3 regions of the Rahnella aquatilis CIP 78.65 genome follow, and region 2 is predicted to be linked to each of the others. Evidence: predicted binding sites of a transcription regulator. Region 2 holds the regulator's gene; each other region holds the start of a gene.
What was found. Region 2 encodes sigma-54, which starts transcription at its own class of promoters, with help from an activator protein. Its sites were predicted from a motif close to GTTGGCACANNTTTCGCTNT; they were not measured.
Positions count from the first base shown of each region.

Region 1 (7,800 bases), 1.4 Mb from region 2:
GATCGCGAAATTAAGTTAGGATAATGCGCTCCAGGCGATTCCAACATTGGGATCGCCTTGTCAAAAATGCGGCCCCGGTTACATCTCCTCACGGAAAGTTCATCATTTGTTTAAAAGTTATTATAAAATGCGGGCTCCATCGTCTGACGGCGCTGCATTGCCTCCTGCCGTCTGAACTGTCTGCGCTCCTGTTTCTCAAAAATATCAGTGCAACAGATTAATTTTAGGAGTTTTCATGTCGAATCAGTTCCCGAGCTCACGCCTTCGCCGCCTGAGACAGTCCGAATCCCTGCGCACTCTTTTTCAGGAAACTGAATTTAGCGTCAACGATCTGGTACTGCCGATTTTCGTAGAAGAGGAGACCTCTGAATACGTACCCATCGAAGCCATGCCCGGTGTGCTGCGCATCCCTGAATCCCGCCTGGCGTTCGAGATCGAACGTTACGCCCGCGCCGGTATCCGCTCGGTCATGACGTTTGGTATTTCGCATCACATGGATGCCACCGGCAGCGATACCTGGAATGAAAACGGTCTGGTCGCGCGTATGGCGCGTATCTGCAAAGACACCGTGCCTGAAATGATCGTCATGTCCGACACCTGTTTCTGCGAATACACCTCACATGGCCATTGTGGAGTGTTGCACGATCACGGGGTGGATAACGACGCGACGCTGATCAACCTCGGCAAACAGGCCGTCGTGGCGGCGGCTGCGGGCGCAGATTTTATTGCACCTTCTGCGGCGCAGGACGGTCAGGTGCAGGCGATCCGCAGTGCACTGGATGAAGCCGGTTTCATTGATACCGCGATCATGGCGTATTCCACTAAGTTCGCGTCCTCCCTGTACGGCCCTTTCCGTGAAGCGGGCGGCAGTGTACTGAAAGGCAACCGCAAGCAATATCAGATGAACCCGATGAACCGCCGCGAAGCTGTGCGTGAATCATTACTGGATGAACAGGAAGGCGCTGATGCGCTGATGGTTAAACCGGCGGGGGCGTATCTGGATGTGATCCGCGATATCCGCGAAGCCTCCCGCCTGCCACTGGCGGCCTATCAGGTCAGCGGTGAATACGCGATGATCAAATTTGCCGCACAAGCCGGTGCTATTGATGAGCGTGCCGTGGTGCGTGAAAGTCTCGGCGCGATTAAACGTGCAGGCGCAGACATTATTCTGACGTACTTTGCGATGGATATCGCTGAAAACGGGCTGTAGTTTCTTTTTATGCTTCAAACGAAAAACCGGGCTTCCGCCCGGTTTTTTATTGCCCGTAAACGCTATTTCTTCACAATGCCCGCAATATCATTGGTATTCATCAGATGATAATCACCGTTCATATCAGTGTAGCTGGTCATGCCGGTATCGCGGTCGCGATCCGGTTCGCCGTGGGCGAAAAACTGGTCACCGGATTTGGTGTTAATCACATAATCACTGGCGCAGCCCGTTAACGTCAGGGCCAAAACCACCGCGGTCAGGCAGGATAATTTCTTCATTGTTCAGCAGGTTCCTGTTGCAATCATCTGTACGCATTACAAAACAACCCGCCGTAAGAAGCAAAGAATAAAAATGTCACTACGCGTAATAGTGCGTAGAAAGCCGTGCTTGCGCACCAGCACGGTGCGATGTGATCCCGTCGTTGTTTCTGTCAGTTGCCTGTAACGCCTGCCCGACGCTATCTATACTCACATAACCCGTCACATTCTCAGCGGTTCAGTAACAATGGCAGATATTTTGCTTAAGTTTCTTACCTTTGATGTTTTCACCTCCGTTGATAAGCGGGAAACCCTCAGTCTCAAGGCTTAAGCGTTAAATTTCAGATTTTCAGATTACGACTTTGTGTTGGTGTTTTTGCTGCATACGTTTTCCATCACCCGTTTTGCATAAACTCTGTCCTAAGGATCATGATGATGTCGATGAAATTTATTAAAAGTCCTCTTTCTTTGTTGCTGGCAGGCTGTCTGGTCACTGCGTTTACCGCGCGTGCGGATATCGTCATTGGCGTTGCCGGCCCGTTTACCGGCCCGAACGCCACCTATGGCGATCAGTACTGGCACGGCGCCACACAGGCCGCTGAAGACATTAATGCCGCAGGTGGAATCAACGGCGAGAAAATCAAACTGGTTCAGGGCGATGACGCCTGTGAACCAAAACAGGCTGTTGCGGTGGCTAACCGTCTGGTGGATCAGGATAAAGTGCAGGCGGTGGTCGGGCATTTTTGTTCATCTTCTACTATGCCAGCGTCTGAGGTGTACAACGATGCCGGAATTATTGCTATCACACCGGGATCGACCAATCCGCAAATTACCGAACGTGGCATGAGCGACATGTTCCGCATGTGCGGACGTGACGACCAGCAGGGGCAGGTTGCCAGCGATTACATCATCGACAAGCTGAAAGCCAAAAAAGTGGTCATCATCCATGACAAAGATACCTACGGGCAGGGGCTGGCGGATGCTACCAAAGCGGCGCTCAACAAGCGTGGCGTGAAAGAAGTGATGTACGAAGGGTTATCGCGTGGCGAAAAAGACTTCAACGCGCTGGTCACCAAAATCAGTGCGCAGAAACCGGATGTGGTGTTCTTCGGCGGCTGCCATCCGGAGGCCGGTCCGCTGGTCCGCCAGATGCGAGAACAGGGCGTGCAGGCCACTTTCTTCTCCGGTGACTGTATCGTCAACGAAGAAATGGTCACCGCTGCCGGTGGTCCGCAATACACCAACGGTATCCTGATGACCTTCGGTAAAGACCCGCGTCTGATCCCGGAAGGCAAAGCCGTTATCGATAAATTCCGCGCCAGCAAGTTCGAGCCGGAAGGTTACACGCTCTATTCCTACGCTTCCGTTCAGGCCATTGCCGCGGCGTTCAAAGCCACCAGTGGCAGCGATTCCGCCAAAGCCAGTCAGTGGCTGAAAGCCCACAGCGTCGATACCGTCATGGGCAAAAAAGCCTGGGACAGCAAGGGCGATCTGAAAGTTTCGGATTACGTGGTCTATAAATGGGATGACAAAGGCAAATACCAGGAAGTGAAAGAATAAAACGCGCTTATTCATCATGTTACACCCGGCCTCTGAGTACTGGCCGGGTGTAACTGACTGCAACGATAACGTTTTATTCGCTTTAATGAATGCGCCTGCGCCGGGCGCGGTCACAAAAAGAGACTGCGTATTTATGGATTCATTCTTTCTGCAACAACTGTTTAATGGCATTACGCTGGGTGCCGTTTACGGGTTGATCGCCATCGGTTACACCATGGTTTACGGCATTATCGGGATGATCAACTTTGCACACGGCGAAGTGTATATGATTTCGGCTTACCTCTGCGCCATCGCGCTGGCGCTGCTCTCCTTCTTCGGACTGCACTCTTTTCCGTTACTGATCCTGGGCACGCTGGTGTTCACCATCGTGGTCACCGGCGTATATGGCTGGGCGATTGAACGCATTGCCTATAAGCCGCTGCGTAATTCGACCCGCCTTGCACCGCTGATTTCCGCTATCGGCATGTCGCTCATCTTACAAAATTACGCGCAAATCAGTCAGGGGCCGCGACAGCAGGGTATTCCGACCCTGCTCGATGGCGCGTTCCGTTTTCATATCGGTGAAAGTTTTGTCCAGATGACCTACACCAAAATTTTCATTCTGGTGGCGTCGCTGGTGGGCATGCTGGTTTTATCGTGGATTATCAGCAACACCAGACTCGGGCGGATGTGTCGCGCCGTGCAGCAGGACCGGAAAATGGCCTCGATTCTGGGCATTAACACTGACCGTATTATCTCGCTGGTCTTCATGATTGGCGCCGCGATGGCCGGGCTGGCCGGGGTTCTGGTGACCATGAACTACGGCACGTTCGATTTCTATGCCGGATTCATCATCGGCATCAAAGCCTTTACCGCCGCGGTGCTTGGCGGGATCGGGTCATTACCGGGCGCGATGCTGGGCGGGCTGATCCTGGGGATTGCCGAAGCGCAGTTCTCGGGCATGGTGAATTCCGATTACAAAGACGTCTTCTCCTTCGGATTACTGGTGGTGATCCTCATTTTCCGCCCTCAGGGCCTGCTGGGCCGTCCGGTCGTGACGAAAGTGTGAGGGAAATAAAATGATGTCACAAACTGCTGTGAACAGCGGATTTTCATTAAAACGCTGTCTGCTGGATGCCATTTTTGCCGGGCTGGTGGCGCTGATTATTTTCGGGCCGGTGGTCGGTGTGGTACTTGATGGCTACAGCTTTAACTTCCATAGCCAGCGGCTGGTCTGGATCATTGCGGCGGTGATGACTGGCCGCTTCCTGCTCAGTGCATTTTTAGAAACGACTGCCGGACAGAAAATGCGTGCGCGTTTCGAATCCGACAGCGCGGGGGTGTATGTCCGTCCGCCGGATTACAAAAGCAATCTGCGCTGGGTTATTCCGCTGCTGATTGTGCTGGCCATTTTCTTCCCGTTCGTCGCCACCAAATACATTCTGACGGTCGCCATTCTGGGGCTGATTTATGTGCTGCTCGGCCTCGGGCTGAATATCGTGGTCGGGCTGGCCGGTTTGCTCGATCTGGGATACGTGGCGTTTTACGCCATCGGGGCGTACGGGCTGGCGCTGGGGTATCAGTATCTCGGGCTGGGATTCTGGTCGATGCTGCCGCTGGCGGCGTTGTTGGCTGCACTGGCGGGCGCTTTGCTGGGGTTTCCGGTGCTGCGAATGCACGGCGATTATCTGGCGATCGTAACGTTAGGTTTCGGTGAAATTATCCGGCTGGTGCTGACCAACTGGTTGTCATTTACCGGCGGCCCGAACGGCGTGTCCGCACCGCCACCCACCTTTTTCGGGCTGGAATTTGGCCGGCGGGCGAAGGAGGGCGGCGTGCCGTTCCACGAGTTTTTCCATCTGACGTATAACCCGAACATGAAATTTATCTTCATCTATGCCGTGCTGGTTCTGGTGGTGTTGCTGGTGTTGTTTATCAAACACCGGCTGACCCGCATGCCGATTGGGCGGGCGTGGGAAGCGCTGCGTGAGGATGAGATTGCCTGCCGGGCAATGGGGCTCAATCATGTACTGGTGAAGCTGTCTGCCTTTACGCTTGGGGCGTCCACTGCCGGAATCGCGGGCGTGTTTTTCGCCACGTATCAGGGCTTTGTTAACCCGACCTCATTCACCTTTTTCGAGTCTGCGCTGATCCTCGCTATTGTGGTTCTGGGCGGTATGGGCTCAACCATCGGCGTGGTGCTGGCAGCATTTGTGCTGACCGTCGCGCCGGAACTGTTGCGCAGCTTTGCCGAATATCGCGTATTGCTGTTCGGCGTTTTAATGGTGGTGATGATGATCTGGCGGCCGCGCGGGTTAATCCGCATCAGCCGCAGCGGGTTTGCCGTGCGCAAAGGAGTCGCACCATGAGCGAAGTGTCAGCGGATAACCCTATCCTGAGCGTTGAACATTTGCGCATGCATTTCGGCGGCATTAAGGCGCTGAACGATGTGAATCTTGTGGTGAAACGCGGCTCGATTACCGCGCTGATCGGCCCGAACGGCGCAGGGAAAACCACGGTATTTAATTGCCTGACTGGTTTTTATAAAGCCTCCGGCGGCAATATTTTGCTCAATACGCGCCGCCGGACGACCAATGTGATTCAGGTGCTCGGGCAGAAATTTCAGCCGGATGACTGGATAAAACCGGCGCAACTGGGCAAACGTATTTTCTACAAAATGTTCGGTGGTACGCATCTGGTGAACCGCGCCGGGTTGGCGCGTACTTTTCAGAACATCCGGCTGTTTCGTGAAATGTCGGTGGTGGAAAACCTGCTGGTGGCGCAACACATGCAAACCAACCGCAACCTGCTGGCGGGCGTGCTCAATACGCCGGGTTATCGCCGTGCGGAAAATCAGGCGCTTGACCGCGCATTTTACTGGCTGGAAGTGGTGGAACTGGTCGATTGCGCCAACCGGCTGGCAGGGGAAATGTCTTACGGTCAGCAGCGGCGGCTGGAAATCGCCCGGGCGATGTGTACCGCGCCGGAAATGATTTGTCTGGACGAACCGGCCGCCGGTCTGAATCCGGTGGAAACTCGCACACTGAGCAAAATTATCCGCTTCCTGCGCGATCATCACGACATCACCGTGCTACTGATCGAACATGATATGGGTATGGTGATGGAAATCTCCGACCATATTATTGTGCTCGACCACGGCGACGTGATTGCCGAAGGAATACCGCAGGCTATTCAGAACGATGAAAAAGTCATCGCTGCGTATCTGGGTGCTGATGAAGACGACGAGGTCAGCTTATGAGCGACGCGATGCTGGAATTTCGTGAGGTGAGCGTCTGTTACGGGGCGATTCAGGCATTACACCAGGTTTCTTTGCAGGTGAATCAGGGGGAAACCGTGGCGCTGATTGGTGCCAACGGTGCCGGGAAATCCACACTGCTGATGTCGATATTCGGCCAGCCACGAGTGCAGAGCGGGCAGATCCTGTTTCGCGGCGAAGATATCAGCCGCAAATCGACGCACTTTGTGGCTTCGGCAGGGATAGCGCAATCGCCGGAAGGGCGACGTGTGTTCCCGGATATGACCGTTGAAGAAAACCTGCTGATGGGGACCATTCCCGTCGGGAATCAACACGCGGCAGAAGACCTGCAAACGATGTTTGATTTATTCCCGCGCCTGAAGGAACGCCGCAAACAGCGGGCGATGACCCTGTCCGGTGGTGAACAGCAAATGCTGGCGATTGCCCGTGCGCTGATGAGCCGCCCGACGCTGTTACTGCTCGATGAACCGAGTCTCGGGCTGGCACCGATTATCGTCAAACAGATTTTCCAGATCCTGCGCGAACTGGCGAAAAACGGCATGACTATTTTTCTGGTGGAGCAAAATGCGCACCATGCACTCAGGCTTTCTGACCGGGGTTACGTGATGGTCAACGGGCAAATACGTCTTAGCGGTTCGGGAGAGGAGCTTTTACATAATCAGGAGGTACGCAAAGCTTATCTCGGAGGAATCTGATTTTTCATCTTCAATGCCCGCGATACCCCGTATTGCGGGCCTTCACGCCAATTATTTTTCGCATTTTCAACCTCCCTCCACATTTCGCCCACAGTATTCCGCTATCATGCAATTCTTACAGAAAGGTGACCGGAAAGTTAATTTTCTGAGGTATCATGCGAAATTAGCTGCCATGAATTTGTAAAACGTCAGTTTTTTTGGGCATATCAGTGGCCTGAAGCCGTGTTAAGGCGTTGACCCAACAGAATCAACAGGCTATATAGCGCTATCCGTTTTTGGCATGAGTTTTCCTGTCTCAGGGATGAAGTGAATGACAAACGGGTCATTCGCCCGATGAGTTGAACCGTCGGCGCTGCTCGCAAAACAGCAGAAATGGGTCGTAGAGTTTATTGTTTAAATCAGACAGGGTGCTGAAATGGCTTCTGAGATAATTTCCTTCGTATTATTTCTTTCTTCTATTTTTCTCTACGTCACGCGGGCGTCGGCCAGCCGTGTCTGGTTTTCACTGGTGCTGTTTTTCCTCGGGCTTTACGTCATTCTTAACGTCATCCTGATCGGCAGCAATTATTTCACCGGTGAGGGCATTACGGACGCGGTGTTATATACCGTCACCAGCAGCCTGAAAGGGGCGGGGCTCAATAAATATATCCTGCCATTTATCGGCTTACTGGCGGGGCTGATTGCCGTATTTGCTTTGCTGGCATGGGGGCTGAAGCAGCGCCGTGCCAAACACAGCAGCGCCGTCTACAGTGCGCTGGCCGTGGTACTGGCGGTCTTTTCTGTCGGTTCCACCCAGGCATTCCAGAACATTTCCCGCCTGGT
Region 1 covers NC_016818.1:2,972,818-2,980,617, reverse strand. Annotated here, with positions in the region: gene RAHAQ2_RS13370 (peptidase domain-containing ABC transporter) at 1-24, shown strand, start outside; gene hemB (porphobilinogen synthase) at 236-1,210, shown strand; gene RAHAQ2_RS13360 (YgdI/YgdR family lipoprotein) at 1,273-1,488, opposite strand; gene RAHAQ2_RS13355 (branched-chain amino acid ABC transporter substrate-binding protein) at 1,903-3,027, shown strand; gene RAHAQ2_RS13350 (ABC transporter permease subunit) at 3,161-4,075, shown strand; gene livM (high-affinity branched-chain amino acid ABC transporter permease LivM) at 4,089-5,375, shown strand; gene RAHAQ2_RS13340 (ABC transporter ATP-binding protein) at 5,372-6,265, shown strand; gene RAHAQ2_RS13335 (ABC transporter ATP-binding protein) at 6,262-6,978, shown strand; gene opgB (phosphatidylglycerol--membrane-oligosaccharide glycerophosphotransferase) at 7,394-7,800, shown strand, end outside.
Region 1: the regulator sigma-54 is predicted to act here: its motif matches at 1,714-1,733, upstream of RAHAQ2_RS13355 (branched-chain amino acid ABC transporter substrate-binding protein).

Region 2 (7,800 bases):
TTGCCAGTACCGGCACACCGGCATTCTTTGTGCATCCCGGCGAAGCCAGCCACGGTGATCTGGGCATGGTGTCGAAGCAGGATGTCGTCATTCTGATTTCCAATTCCGGTGAAGCCCATGAAATTCTGGGGCTGATTCCGGTGCTCAAACGCCTGAGCATTACACTCATCTGCATGACGTCTAACCCTGAAAGCACGATGGGAAAAGCGGCGGATGTTCACCTTTGTGTAAAAGTGCCGAAAGAAGCCTGCCCGCTGGGGCTGGCACCGACCAGCAGCACCACCGCAGTGCTGGTCATGGGCGATGCGCTGGCCGTTGCGCTGCTGGAAGCGCGTGGCTTCACACCGGAGGATTTTGCGTTGTCGCATCCTGGCGGAGCACTGGGTCGCAAGCTGTTACTGCGCGTCAGCGATATCATGCACACCGGAGATGAAATTCCGCACGTCAGTCGTGAGGCCTCGTTGCGGGATGCGTTGCTGGAAATTACCCGTAAAAATCTGGGCATGACAGTTATCTGCAACGATTTGATGAAAATCGAAGGGATTTTTACCGATGGCGATTTACGACGCATCTTTGATATGGGCGTCAACATCAATACGGCGTCGATCGCGGACGTGATGACGACAGGTGGTATCCGCGTGCGTCCTTCACTGCTGGCGGTGGATGCGCTGAATTTAATGCAGGACAAACACATCACTTGCGTGATGGTTGCTGATGGTGACCAGTTGCTGGGTGTGTTACATATGCACGATATGCTGCGCGCTGGCGTAGTTTAATTGAGGAATTTCCTGAATGAGTAATAGCGCAGCCCTGGTGGAAACCTGCTACGGTCCGGTCAGTACGCAAGTACTTGAACGGGCGAAAGCAATCCGCCTGCTGATTTGCGATGTCGACGGCGTCATGTCTGATGGCCTGATCTATATGGGAAATCAGGGAGAAGAGCTGAAAAGTTTCAACGTTCGCGACGGTTACGGTATCCGCTGTCTGCTGACATCTGACATTGAAGTCGCGATTATTACAGGCCGCAATGCGAAATTACTGGAAGATCGCGCTAAAACCCTGGGCATACGCCACTTGTATCAGGGGCAATCGGATAAGCTTTTGGCCTTCCGCGAACTGTTAGATACACTGTCTCTGCGGGCCGAAGAAGTGGCATACATTGGTGATGACCTGATTGACTGGCCGGTGATGGCCGAAGTGGGTCTCTCTGTGGCGGTTCAGGATGCACATCCTGTTCTGTTACCCAAAGCGCATTATGTTACCCGTATCGCGGGTGGACGTGGTGCAGTCCGCGAACTGTGTGATTTGATTCTGCTGGCGCAGGGTAAGCTGGAGGACGCCAAAGGGCTGTCGATATGAGTAAAGCAAAACTTTGGGTTATTCTGGCGCTGACCGCCATCGTTCTGGTACTGATTGGCTGGTCATTATCTGACAACAGCGATGATGCTCCGCAGGCGGTCAACGATCAGGATCCGACTTACCAGACTTCCCACACTGTTACGATGGTGTATGACCCGATGGGCAGCCTGACGTATAAACTGGTTTCAGATCAGGTAAAATATTACACCGCTGATCAGGTGTCATGGTTTACCAATCCGGTCGCGACCATGTATGACAAGAATAAAGTAGCCACCTGGGTATTGCGTTCTGATAAAGCGAAACTGACTCAGGATAAAATGCTCTATCTGTATGGGCATGTGCAGGCCGACAGCCTGACACCTGAGACATCACAGCTGCAAAGAATCAAAACGGACAATGCACGGGTTAACCTGACGACACAGGACGTTGCCTCAGACGATGAAGTGACGCTTTATGGTACAGGTTTTACATCTAACGGCATGAAAATGCGTGGTAATCTGCGTGATAAAACAGCAGAGCTGATCGAAAAGGTAACGACCTCTTATGAAATTCAAAGCAAAAAATAAAATCCGTGATCTCCTGATCGTCAGCTCATTGTTAGCCGTCAGCGTTCCGGCTTTTGCCTTAAAAGACGACACAACGAAGCCGATCACCATTGACTCTGCAAACCAGGCCCTCGACGTCAACACCAATACCGCGACCTTTACCGGCAATGTGGTGGTCAATCAGGGCACGATTCAGGTTAAAGCCGATAAAGTTGTCGTCATCCGCCCGCAAGGCGTTTCCGGTAAAGAAGTGGTAGAAGGTTACGGCAACCCGGTGACGTTCTACCAGATGCAGGATAACGGTAAGCCGGTTAAAGGCCACGCACAGAAAGTCCGCTACGAAGTGGAAAATGACCTCGTCACGCTGACCGGCAACGCTTACCTTGAGCAACTGGACAGCAATGTGAAAGGCGACCGTATCACCTATCTGGTACAGAAACAGCAAATGGAAGCCTTTAGTGATAAAGGTAACCGTGTGACGACCGTTCTGGTACCTTCGCAGTTGCAACAAAAAACGCCTGCAGCGGGCGGCCAGCCGACCAAAAAGAGTAACTGATATTTTATGGCTAAATTAATCGCAGAGAATCTGGCAAAAGCATACAAAGGCCGTAAGGTCGTTGAAGATGTCAGCCTGATGGTCAACTCGGGTGAAATCGTCGGGTTATTAGGACCAAACGGTGCGGGTAAAACCACCACCTTTTACATGGTCGTGGGGATCGTCCAGCGCGATGCGGGCCGCATTATTGTTGATGATGAAGACATCAGCCTGCTGCCACTGCATACCCGCGCCCGTCGCGGCATTGGCTATCTTCCACAGGAAGCCTCTATTTTCCGTCGTCTCAGCGTATTTGATAACCTGATGGCGGTGCTGCAGATCCGTGATGATCTGACCAAAGACCAGCGTAATGACCGCGCGAATGAATTAATGGAAGAGTTCCATATTTCTCATTTGCGCGATAACCTCGGGCAGTCACTGTCCGGTGGTGAACGCCGTCGTGTGGAGATTGCCCGTGCGCTGGCAGCAAACCCTAAATTCATCCTGCTGGATGAACCGTTCGCCGGGGTTGACCCGATTTCCGTTATCGACATCAAAAAAATCATTGAGCATTTACGTGACAGCGGCCTCGGCGTACTGATCACTGACCATAACGTTCGCGAAACTCTCGATGTTTGTGAACGCGCGTATATCGTCAGTCAGGGGAAATTGATCGCCCACGGCACGCCAGCCGACATTCTTGCTGATGAACAAGTTAAACGTGTTTATCTTGGTGAAGAATTCCGTCTGTGATCTGTGCCGCCGGAACCGTGCCTGTTTCAACTTACACTGAAACAGGCCGTCTCTGACAGAAGTGTTGCCGTTTTCACTCATCAACGGAATTAAGCCAAGATATGAAGCAAGGTTTGCAACTCAGACTCAGCCAACAACTGGCAATGACTCCCCAGCTACAACAGGCTATCCGCTTGTTGCAACTGTCCACGCTTGAGCTCCAGCAGGAGATCCAACTCGCGCTGGAGAGCAACCCTCTGTTGGAACAAACCGACCTTCATGAAGAAATCGACGCGGTAGAAGCCACCGACAGCGAGGGGTTAGATACCCGGGAAGCCCTCGAGCAAAAAGATATGCCGGAGGAATTGCCACTCGATGCGACCTGGGATGAAATTTACACCGCAGGCACACCGTCCGGAACCGGTAACGATTACAGCGACGACGAACTGCCCATTTATCAGGGTGAAACGACCCAGACACTTCAGGATTACCTGATGTGGCAGGTCGAGCTGACGCCGTTTTCTGAGACCGATGCCGCCATTGCCACCTCGATTGTCGATGCGGTGGATGATACCGGTTACCTGACCGTCTCCCTTGACGACATTCTCGAAAGCGTCGGTGATGAAAACGTCACCATGGACGAAGTCGAAGCCGTGCTTAAGCGCGTTCAGCGTTTTGATCCCGTAGGTGTGGCCGCGCGTGACCTGCGCGATTGCCTGCTGATCCAGCTTTCCCAATATGCGACTGACACGCCTTTCATCACCGAAGCCCGTCTTATCATCAGCGAACATCTCGATTTGCTGGCGAACCATGATTTCCGCGCACTTATGCGATCAACCCGCTTAAAAGAAGATACACTCAAAGGAGCGATGCTCCTGATCCAGTCTCTTGATCCGCGTCCGGGCCAGTCGATCAATACCGGCGAATCCGAATACGTGATCCCGGATGTGCTGGTGCGTAAAGTGTCAGGGGTCTGGACGGTAGAACTCAATTCCGACAGCATTCCGCGTCTGAAGATTAACCAGCAGTACGCCGCGATGGGGAATTCCGCACGCAGCGACAGTGACGGGCAATTTATCCGCAGCAATCTGCAGGAAGCCAAATGGTTAATCAAAAGTCTGGAAAGCCGTAACGACACGCTGTTGAAAGTGACGCGCTGCATCGTTGAGCAGCAGCAGGCGTTCTTTGAGCTGGGTGAAGAATTTATGAAACCTATGGTGTTGGCCGATATTGCCAGCGCTGTGGAGATGCATGAATCGACGATTTCACGTGTGACGACGCAGAAGTTCCTGCACAGCCCGCGTGGTATTTTCGAACTGAAGTATTTCTTCTCCAGCCATGTCAGTACAGACAGCGGCGGCGAGGCATCGTCAACCGCGATCCGGGCGCTGGTGAAGAAATTAATCGCAGCGGAGAATCCTGTAAAACCGCTCAGCGACAGCAAGTTAGCAACCCTGCTTTCCGATCAGGGAATTATGGTTGCACGCCGGACTGTCGCCAAATACCGAGAGTCTTTGTCCATCCCGCCCTCAAACCAACGTAAACAGTTAGTTTGACCTCAACAGAGAAGGAAGACATTATGCAGCTCAACATTACCGGACATCACATTGAGATCACGGATCCCCTGAGAGAATTCATCACATCGAAGCTGGCTAAGCTTGAGCAGTATTTCGACAGGATTAATCAGGTGTATGTGGTGTTGAGCGTGGAAAAGGTGCAGAAAGTAGCGGAAGCCACTTTGCATGTGAACGGAGGCGAATTACATGCCACCTCGGAACATCAGGATATGTACGCAGCGATTGACGGACTGGTTGATAAACTGGCCCGACAGCTGAATAAACATAAAGACAAACTGAAACAGCACTGACATTCATGTAGCCAACCCTGTGCTACAAACCTTCGGGCATCGGCTTGTGACCTTCGGGAAACGAGCCGATATAGCTTTAAGGGTGAAACAGCGCAAAAGTGAAAGATGACATGATTAACGATACTGCAATGCAATTAACGTCGGTGCTTAATGCCGAATGCACCAAAAGCGGCGTTCATTGCGCCAGCAAAAAACGCGCTCTGGAAATCATCAGTGAGCTGGCCGCCAAACAATTAAACTTGTCGCCGCAGGTGATTTTCGATGCCATTTTGACCCGTGAACGCATGGGGAGCACCGGGATCGGTGCCGGGATCGCCATCCCGCACGGTAAATTGGAAGAAGACACTTTACGTGCCGTCGGCGTGTTCATTCAGCTTGAACAGCCGATTGCTTTTGACGCCATCGATAATCAGCCGGTAGATTTACTTTTTGCCTTGCTGGTACCGGCAGATCAATGTAAAACCCATTTACATACATTATCTTTGGTCGCTAAGAAATTAGCTGATAAAACAGTCTGTCGCCGTCTGCGTGGTGCACAAAGCGACGAAGAACTGTTCCAGATAATGACTGAAAACGAATAAATTGCTGATTCCCGGTACGGTGCCGGGAAAATGAATTCTGCCAGGGGAGTGACACCATGGTGCTGATGATTGTCAGCGGCCGTTCCGGTTCCGGGAAGTCGGTTGCCCTACGGGCATTGGAAGACATGGGTTTTTACTGTGTGGACAATCTGCCGGTAGTGTTATTGCCGCAGCTTGCCCAGACCCTTGTTGAACGTAATACCTCAGCGGCCGTCAGCATTGACGTCCGTAACATGCCGGAAACACCGGAAGTTTATGAGTATGCGATGTCACAACTGCCGGAGAGTTTCTCACCGCAGCTGTTATTCCTTGATGCCGACCGCAATACTCTGATCCGCCGCTACAGCGACACCCGTCGTCTGCACCCGCTTTCCAGCAAAAATCTGTCCCTCGAAAGTGCCATTGATGAAGAAGCCGATCTGCTCGAGCCGCTGCGTTCGTCTGCGGATCTGATTATCGACACCTCCGAAATGTCCGTTCATGAACTGGCTGAAATGCTGCGTACCCGTCTGCTGGGTAAACGCGAGCGCGAACTGACCATGGTATTCGAATCCTTCGGCTTCAAACACGGCATTCCGATTGATGCGGATTACGTCTTCGACGTGCGTTTCCTGCCGAACCCGCACTGGGATCCGAAACTGCGTCCGATGACCGGCCTGGATAAGCCGGTGGCGGCGTTCCTTGACCGTCATACTGAAGTGCACAACTTTATTTACCAGACCCGCAGCTACCTCGAACAATGGCTGCCGATGCTGGAAACGAACAATCGCAGCTATCTGACCGTCGCCATTGGCTGTACCGGCGGTAAACACCGTTCGGTGTATATCGCAGAGCAACTGGCCGACTATTTCCGTTCCCGCGGGAAAAATGTGCAATCCCGCCATCGCACGCTGGAAAAACGCAAATCATGACGGTGAAACAAACGGTAGAAATCAAAAACCGGTTAGGTATGCATGCCCGCCCGGCGATGAAGTTATTTGAACTGGTGCAGAGCTTTGAATCAGAAGTGATGCTGCGCAACGACACGGGCATTGAAGCGGAAGCCAGCAGTGTCATCGCGCTGCTGATGCTCGACTCTCCCAAAGGTCAGAAAATCGAAATCGAAGCCACCGGCCCCGATGAAGAACAGGCACTCACCGCCGTCGTAAATCTGATTAATTCAGGTTTTGATGAGGACTGATAATTAACGCACTATTTGAGCCGTATTAAATGCGGCTTAAACAGTCGATTGCAATGGCCTTGAAGCTTTCAAAATTCTCACTGCTCAGCAAACGGCTCATTGAGCGTTCCCGCACAAACGTCACGAACAAATCATAAATCGCCATCGCCTCTTCATAATCTGCTTTGCTGATTGCCAGCAGGAAAATCACGTGCGCGGTCTCACCTTCTCCCCAGGCAATGCCCTGCGGCGAGAGCAATGTTATCACCACAGTTTTCTTCGCCAGCAGCCCCAGCGAGTGCGGCAGCGCAATGCCTTCGCCCAGCATGGTCGAGACTATCTCTTCGCGTTCCACCACCGACGGATAAAACGCCTGATCGACATAGCCTTCAGCCTCCAGTTGCGAGCACACATGGCGGAATAATTCCGCCTGCGTCATCGGTTCATTGATGATCATGAAGTGTTTTTCGTCGAAGAATTTTTCCAGCATATAAGGTCGTGTGCGGTCGACCAGCACCAGTTTGCCGAGCTGCTCCATCTGGTATTCCGTCGGGAACGGCGACAGCACCACCACCGGTTTATTCTTCTCGCTGATGCGGGCGTTGGAGATAATAAAATCTTCGTCGATGTATTCCAGTTGCTCATAATCACGCAACGTCACAATCTGTTTCATCACCAGTTGCGGATACTTGCGGTTAATCTGCGCCTGAATCATGCGGATGGTCGAATTGCCGGTGTCGCATACCAGCATCACCTGCGGATGCCGCTGGTAGCCGATGTTGTAATGCCGCTCCAGTCCTACGCCGATATGCAACACCAGAAAACCAATTTCGTTTTCGCTGAGCGTATACGGCGTGTACTTCCCCCAGCTCGACACCGCCGCCAGCGTGACGTCATACGCCATCGGATAATGCTGTTTGATGTTATTCAGCAGCGGATTGGGGATATTAATCTGATATTTCACCCGCGTAATCATGGTCTTGATGTGCGTCAGCAGATCAGCGCGCAGCTGCTTATCGCCT
Region 2 covers NC_016818.1:4,340,571-4,348,370, forward strand. Annotated here, with positions in the region: gene kdsD (arabinose-5-phosphate isomerase KdsD) at 1-776, shown strand, start outside; gene kdsC (3-deoxy-manno-octulosonate-8-phosphatase KdsC) at 793-1,359, shown strand; gene lptC (LPS export ABC transporter periplasmic protein LptC) at 1,356-1,925, shown strand; gene lptA (lipopolysaccharide ABC transporter substrate-binding protein LptA) at 1,903-2,460, shown strand; gene lptB (LPS export ABC transporter ATP-binding protein) at 2,467-3,192, shown strand; gene rpoN (RNA polymerase factor sigma-54) at 3,294-4,727, shown strand; gene hpf (ribosome hibernation promoting factor) at 4,751-5,038, shown strand; gene ptsN (PTS IIA-like nitrogen regulatory protein PtsN) at 5,137-5,619, shown strand; gene rapZ (RNase adapter RapZ) at 5,676-6,530, shown strand; gene npr (PTS phosphocarrier protein NPr) at 6,527-6,799, shown strand; gene RAHAQ2_RS19655 (BglG family transcription antiterminator) at 6,825-7,800, opposite strand, start outside.

Region 3 (7,800 bases), 890 kb from region 2:
CGACCTTTTTCATCACGTTCAACGATGGCATCCGCTGGCGAAACCCAGATACGTTCGCCGTTGTTACCGGTGTAGTAGAAGGCATCAGCCAGCACCATACCCTGACACAGCAGACGTTTAGCCGGTTCGTCAGAATCCACCAAACCGGCATCACGCATCAGTTTGTGGAAGAAGCGGAAATACATCAGGTGCATGATGGCGTGTTCAATCCCGCCGACATACTGATCCACAGGCAGCCAGTAGTTGGCGGCTGCCGGATCCAGCATCCCTTCGTCGTATTGCGGGCAGGTATAACGTGCGTAATACCAGGAAGACTCCATAAAGGTGTCAAAGGTGTCGGTTTCACGCAGGCCCGGCATACCGTTCACGGTCGTTTTCGCCCACTCAGGATCCGCTTTAATCGGGCTGGTGATACCGTCCATGACGACATCTTCCGGCAACACAACCGGCAGTTGATCTTCTGGCGTTGGAATAACGGTGCCGTCTTCCAGCGTGATCATCGGGATTGGCGCACCCCAGTAGCGCTGACGGGAAACCCCCCAGTCGCGTAAACGGTAGTTGACTTTTCGCTGGCCTACGCCCTGGGCAACCAGCTTGTCGGCAATGGCATTGAAACCGTCTTCGTGATTCAGACCATCAAATTCGCCTGAATTGTACAGCGTGCCTTTCTCAGTCATCGCTTCTGCGGTGACATCAGGCTGGCTGCCATCAACGTTGAGAATAACCGGTTTAATCTGCAGGTTATATTTGGTGGCGAATTCCCAGTCACGCTGATCGTGAGCTGGAACGGCCATCACCGCACCGGTGCCGTATTCCATCAGAACGAAGTTAGCGACCCAGACTGGCAGCTTTTCACCGGACAGCGGGTGAATGGCAAACAGACCGGTTGCCATGCCTTTCTTTTCCATCGTCGCCATTTCTGCTTCGGCAACTTTGGTGTTACGGCATTCGTCGATAAAATCGTTCAGCGCAGGATTATTCTGTGCACCCAGTTGCGCCAGCGGATGACCGGCAGCCACGGCGACGTAGGTCGCGCCCATAAACGTATCAGGACGGGTGGTGTAAACCGTGACTTTTTCATCGCTGTCAGCCACATCAAAAGTGATTTCCACCCCTTCCGAGCGGCCAATCCAGTTGCGCTGCATGGTTTTCACCTGCTCTGGCCAGCTTTCCAGCGTGTCCAGATCATTGAGCAACTGATCGGCGTAAGCCGTGATTTTGATGAACCACTGAGGAATTTCTTTACGTTCTACTTTGGTATCACAACGCCAGCAGCAACCGTCGATAACCTGCTCGTTCGCCAGAACGGTCAGGTCATGCGGACACCAGTTCACTGCGGAGGTCTTCTTATAAACCAGGCCTTTTTCGTACAGCTTGGTGAAGAACCATTGTTCCCAGCGGTAATAATCAGGCTTACAGGTCGCGACTTCACGATCCCAGTCATAGCCGAAGCCCAGCAATTTAAGCTGGTTCTTCATGTATTCGATATTTTCGTAAGTCCACGGAGCCGGTGCGGTGTTGTTTTTTACCGCCGCCCCTTCTGCTGGCAGGCCAAACGCATCCCAGCCAATCGGCTGCAGAACGTTTTTACCGAGCATGCGCTGATAACGGGAAATCACGTCACCGATGGTGTAGTTGCGCACGTGTCCCATGTGGAGACGGCCTGATGGATAAGGCAACATGGAGAGGCAGTAATATTTCTCCTTGCCAGGCTGTTCGGTAACTTTGAAAGTTTGCTTCTCTTGCCAGTGAAGCTGAACGTGTGACTCGATGTCTTCTGGACGGTATTGCTCTTGCATGGCGGCCGGTGGTCCTGTGAGTGAAAACAGCTACGCCTGTAGCTCAAAAAGTTTTAATCAAAAGATCCGCATAGCATAGCTGATAAGCGGTTGGAGCAACAACACCCAGCGAAGGCTAAAGGGGATTTCTGTCCGCTTCTGGTGCAATATTCATAATCTGCGAGTCAGCGCGAGATAATCTGCGCAACGGATCAGGGATTTACGACTAAAATAAAGGCAGTGCGCTCCCGCCGTGAAAATGGTTATGACAGTTCAAGGAGAGGAAATATGAGCAATATTACGCAATCTTACCGTCAGCTGGTGGCCTCACTGACCGAGCGGTTAAAACAGGGTGAACGTGATATCAGCGCGCTGGTGCAGGATGCCCGCGTCAGGCTGCAGGAGGAAGGCAAGCTGACGGAAATCCAGATTGAACAGCTGACCTCGGCGGTACGCCGCGATTTACATGAATTTGCCCGCAGCTATGAAGAAAACCAGCAAGCCGTGGCAGAAGAAGATGACGGCACGGACAGTGTGTTTATGCGGGTCATTAAAGAAAGCTTGTGGAAAGAGCTGGCAGATATGACCGATAAAACCCAACTGGAATGGAAAGAAGTTTTTAAAGATGTCAGCCATCACGGGATTTATCACAGCGGAGAAGTCGTCGGGTTGGGCAATCTGGTGTGTGAAAATTGTCATTTCCACTTAGCGGTGTATACGCCGGAAATTCTCAGTAAATGCCCGAAATGCGGCAACACTGAGTTTACGCGTCGGCCGTTTGAACCTTAAACGTCAAACACCTGCCCCTCAGATGCGGGGCAGGTGTTCTTGCTTTTACTCAGTGCCGGTCAGTGCAGGATCTTCGCCAGGAAATCCCGGGCGCGATCGGATTCAGGGTTATTGAAGAAATCGTCTTTGTTGCGATCTTCCACAATCTTGCCTTCATCCATGAAAATCACGCGGTTGGCCACTTTACGCGCGAAGCCCATTTCGTGCGTCACCACCATCATTGTCATGCCTTCGTTTGCCAGTTCAACCATGACGTCGAGCACTTCGTTGATCATTTCCGGATCAAGGGCGGACGTCGGTTCGTCAAACAGCATCGCGATCGGATCCATACACAACGCACGGGCAATCGCCACTCGTTGTTGCTGACCACCGGAAAGCTGGCCGGGGAATTTATTGGCATGCGCGGATAAACCGACACGATCCAGTAATTTCAGGCCCTTATCTTTCGCTGCCGCTTTATCACGCTTTAAAACTTTGACTTGCGCCAGCGTCAGGTTATCGATGATGGAAAGGTGCGGGAACAGTTCGAAATGCTGGAAAACCATCCCCACTTTGGCACGCAGTTGCGCCAGATTGGTCTTTTTATCATTGACCGGCGTGCCGTTGACCAGGATCTCGCCTTTCTGAACCGGTTCGAGTCCGTTCACGGTTTTGATCAGCGTCGATTTTCCTGAGCCTGAAGGCCCGCAAACCACCACAACTTCACCTTTTTTAACTTCGGTGCTGCAATCGGTAAGCACCTGAAAGTGCCCGTACCATTTAGAAACATTCTTCAGTGAAATCATGAAACGGTCCTTTTCTTCAAATAACGCACCAGCAAGGAAGCACAAAGGCTGATAACAAAGTAAATAATTCCTGCAAACAGCACCATCTCGACCAGCGTACCGTCACGGTCACCGATGTTAGATGCACTGCGGAAGAAGTCTGCGAGGCCCAGAACATACACCAGGGAAGTATCCTGGAACAAAACGATAGCCTGCGTCAGCAGCAATGGCACCATGGCGCGAAAAGCCTGCGGCAGGATAACCAGCTTCATGGATTGCCACTGTGTCATGCCCAGCGCCAGCGCGGCGGAGGACTGACCGCGCGCGATGCTAATGATCCCTGCGCGAATAATTTCCGAATAATAGGCTGCTTCAAAGAGGGCAAAAGCGACCATAGAAGAGATCAGCCGAATATCGGTTTTAGGCGACACGCCGAGTACCTTTTGCAAAAATCCTGGCACAATCAGGTAAAACCACAGCAGTACCATCACCAGCGGAACGGCACGGAACAGATTGACGTACGCGGAGGCAAACCAGCTGATAGGTTTGAACGTTGACAGGCGCATTACTGCCAGCAGGGTTCCCCACAAAATACCCACGACAATCGCCAGAGACGTGATCTTCAGCGTGATGACCATGCCTTGCCACAGATAGGGCAGGCCGGGACCAATAGAACTCCAGTCGAATTCATGCATGCTTATTTCCCTCCCATGTTGCCCGGCAGGCGGACTTTACGTTCTACGAAATGCATCAGCAGCATGATGACGGCATTGATAAGGACATAAGCAACGGTGATTGCAGTGAATGATTCATACGCATGCGCGGAGTAATCCAGCAGCTTACCGGCCTGTGCGGCCATATCAACCAGACCAATGGTCGAGGCAATGGCGGAGTTTTTCACCAGGTTGACCATTTCCGAGGTCATTGGCGGCACGATCACGCGGTAAGCATTGGGTAACAGTACATAGCGGTAAGTTTGCGGCAGCGTGAGGCCCATCGCCAGCCCGGCATTGCGTTGCCCGCTTGGCAGCGACTGGATGGCTGCACGTACCTGTTCGCATACGCGGGCGGCGGTGAACAACCCAAGGCAAATGACTGATGAGGTGAAGAACTGCACGTCAGGCGCCAGTTCGGATTTAAACCACATGCCGATATTTTCAGGCAGCAGTTCAGGGACCACCAGATACCAGATAAAGAATTGCACGATTAATGGCACGTTACGGAATAATTCGACGTAACAGGTACCCATGCCTGAAAGGATACGGTTGGGAACGGTACGCAAAATACCGAACAGAGAGCCGATGAAGAAGGCGATTATCCATGCGCAAATTGACAGTGCGACAGTGACCTGAAATCCATTCCAAATCCAGCCCAGATAAGTGGTGTTACCGAAGGGGGCTTGTTGCAGAAAAATGCCCCAGTTCCAATCTATTGACATAAAAACTCCGTAAAGCGGGTAAAGGCTTACCCATCTGAGTGATGACGCAATTCGCCTAAAGTGAATGGGAAAAATGCGGGGTGGGGAACGACCACCCCGCATCTGTATCATCACAGGTTGGTGGTCCAACCTTGTATTTTAGTCACTTTTCACTCTTCTCTTGGTTATACCCGTCCATCTGGTATGACTTACAGCGCCTTATCGTTTGGCGCTTTGAACAGAGCTTTCATGTCATCGGACAGCTCAAAGTTCATGTTCAGGTTTTTCGGAGGAATAGGTTTTTTGAACCAGGTTTCAAACCACTTGCCCGCTTCACCGGAGGTTTGTGCCTGCACGATGGTGTCATCAACCAGTTTTTTAAACTCAGCATCGTCTTTACGCATCATGCAGCCATAAGCTTCTTTGGATTGCGGTGTACCGACGATGTCCCAGTTGTCTGGTTTCTTGGCTTTCGCACGTTCACCTGCCAGCAGCGCGTCATCCATCATGAAGGCCACTGCCCGGCCAGTTTCCAGCGTACGGAAGGAGTCACCGTGGTCTTTCGCACTGATGATGCGCAGATCCAGTTTCTTCTCTTCGTTGAGTTTGTTCAGCAGAACTTCAGAAGTCGTACCGGAAGTGACAACAACAGTTTTGCCTTTAAGGTCAGTGAAATCTTTAATCTCTGAACCTTTTTTCACCAGCAGACGCGTACCGATCACAAAGATGGTGTCAGAGAAGGCCGCTTGTTGCTGACGTTCCAGGTTGTTAGTTGTTGAACCACACTCGAAATCGTAAGTGCCGTTTTGCAGCAACGGGATACGGTTCTGCGAAGTGATTGGCATCATTTTGACTTGCAGATTTGGCAGGTTCAGTTTTTTCTTCACCGCGTCAACGATAGCGTCAGAATAGTCCTGTGAATAACCCACCACTTTTTGTTCGTTGTTGTAGTAAGAGAACGGCACTGAGGATTCACGGTGACCCACCACGATAACGCCATTGTCTTTAATTTTTTTCAGGGTGCCGGTCAGTTCTTCTGCGTGAGCAAAGCTGCTTACGGTAACGCTTGCCAACAGTACTGATAACGCCAATTTGCGCAATTGCATGTCCAACTCCTTGCTGTCATTAGGGATCCAAACTCAGGGATCAGAAAGTACTAATGCCTCGTCATATGAAGCTAGAAAATAGCTGAATGTGAATATTATGAAACCACATTGTTTCTTTTTTGAGACGAGACGCGCACCAAATCAAAGCAATCAAACGGCTATGCACTCAGAAAGTGCATGAGAAGTCGCCTGTTTGTACCAAAATGATGCATTCCGTCATAAAAAGTAACTAATCAGATATCTTTCAATCAGATGTAGCAAGAGTCGTGCCAGATGGCCTGATTTAACTTCATAAGCGGGCAAATCGGCAGCGCTTAATGCCGCCGTTGAAACAATCGGCAGCAGGTAAAAGGGGAGCGTCAGGAATTTTAGAAAGGAGTGCTACAAAAAAGAACAGGCACCCGGAGGTGCCTGTTTTAGAAACGAAACGCTTATGCTCAGGATTTACGACGACCCAGCCATAGCGCAACCGCCGCCATGATCGCTGTAGCAAACCACACCGGCCACCAGCCAGCACGGGCATAAGGCGTCATGCCGGTTGTCGGCGTGACCTTCACGTTCAGCACCTGGCGTGTAAACTGCGGAATTTCATGGGTTACATCGCCCTGAGCATTTACCACCGCAGTAATACCGTTATTGGTACTGCGCAGCAACGGACGGCCCAGTTCCAGCGAACGCATACGCGCCATCTGGAAATGTTGCCACGGGCCAATGGAATGACCAAACCAGGCGTCGTTTGAAATCGTCAGCAGGAAATTAGTGTCCGGCTGGAGGTTGTCGCGAACCTGTTCGCCGAAGACGACTTCGTAACAAATCGCCGTGGTCAGATTCAGACCACTGACAAACAACGGTTTCTGCACGTAATCACCACTGGTCAGCCCGGACATCGGTAAATCGAAGAACGGTGCCAGCGGGCGAAGAATGGCTTCAAGCGGCACAAATTCACCAAAAGGCACCAGATGATGCTTATTGAAGCGGTTTTCGTCAGGGTAGTGATATGGCTGTTCACCGCCGAGCACGATGGCGCTGTTATACACCTTCATGCCTTCTGCATTGCGACGGGCATCAATAATACCGGTGATGAGCTGGGTGCCGTGCGCGCGATAGAGATTATCCACCATGCTCAGGAAACCCTGCTGATCGGATTCAATGTCCGAAATGGCCGATTCCGGCCAGATGATCATACTGGATTTGCCCACGTACGGACGGCTGAGATCCAGATAGGTCTGTAACGCGCTTTCCAGCGCTTTCGGATCCCATTTCATGGATTGTGGAATATTGCCCTGAACCAGTGCCACATCGACCGTTTTGTCGGTTTGTTCCTGGTACCAGTGAATGTAACGCAGCGGCCACGGCAGCAGCAGCATGGCGGCAGCAATAATTCCAGGCGTTACACGGCGCTGATAAATGGCATACACAATCAGCCCGCTCAGAGACGTCAGTAAAAGAGTGATGCCGTCGACACCGGTGATCGGTGCGAGACCTTTCAGCGGGCCGTCGATCTGGCTGTAGCCGAACTGCAGCCACGGGAAACCGGTCAGCACCCAGCCGCGCAGGAATTCAGTAATCTGCCATAGCGCGGGTGCGGCGATAGCCAGTTTCCACCAGGTGGTTTTTGGCCACAGTTTGCTGAACAAGCCCGCAAACAGCATCGTGTAGAGTGATAAATAGGCCGCCAGTAAAACAACCAGGAAAAGGTTAATGGCTTCCGGCATGCCGCCAAATGTGGCGATGCTGACATAAACCCAGTTTACGCCACTGCCAAAAAGACCCATTCCCCAGAAGAAACCCAATAAAGCCGCCTGGGCAGGGCGGCGATCGAGCGTTAATGCCAGCAGTCCGCAGAGCGAAATAATCGCCGCAGGCCAGAAGTCATAAGGGGAAAATGACACCGTGCCACAGGCACCGAAAAAGAGCGCCAGCAGGGCACGGACCCGCTGGCGTTG
Region 3 covers NC_016818.1:3,446,558-3,454,357, reverse strand. Annotated here, with positions in the region: gene leuS (leucine--tRNA ligase) at 1-1,799, opposite strand, end outside; gene RAHAQ2_RS15635 (zinc ribbon-containing protein) at 2,067-2,567, shown strand; gene RAHAQ2_RS15630 (amino acid ABC transporter ATP-binding protein) at 2,627-3,352, opposite strand; gene gltK (glutamate/aspartate ABC transporter permease GltK) at 3,349-4,026, opposite strand; gene RAHAQ2_RS15620 (amino acid ABC transporter permease) at 4,029-4,769, opposite strand; gene RAHAQ2_RS15615 (amino acid ABC transporter substrate-binding protein) at 4,958-5,854, opposite strand; gene lnt (apolipoprotein N-acyltransferase) at 6,292-7,800, opposite strand, start outside.
Region 3: the regulator sigma-54 is predicted to act here: its motif matches at 6,109-6,128, upstream of RAHAQ2_RS15615 (amino acid ABC transporter substrate-binding protein).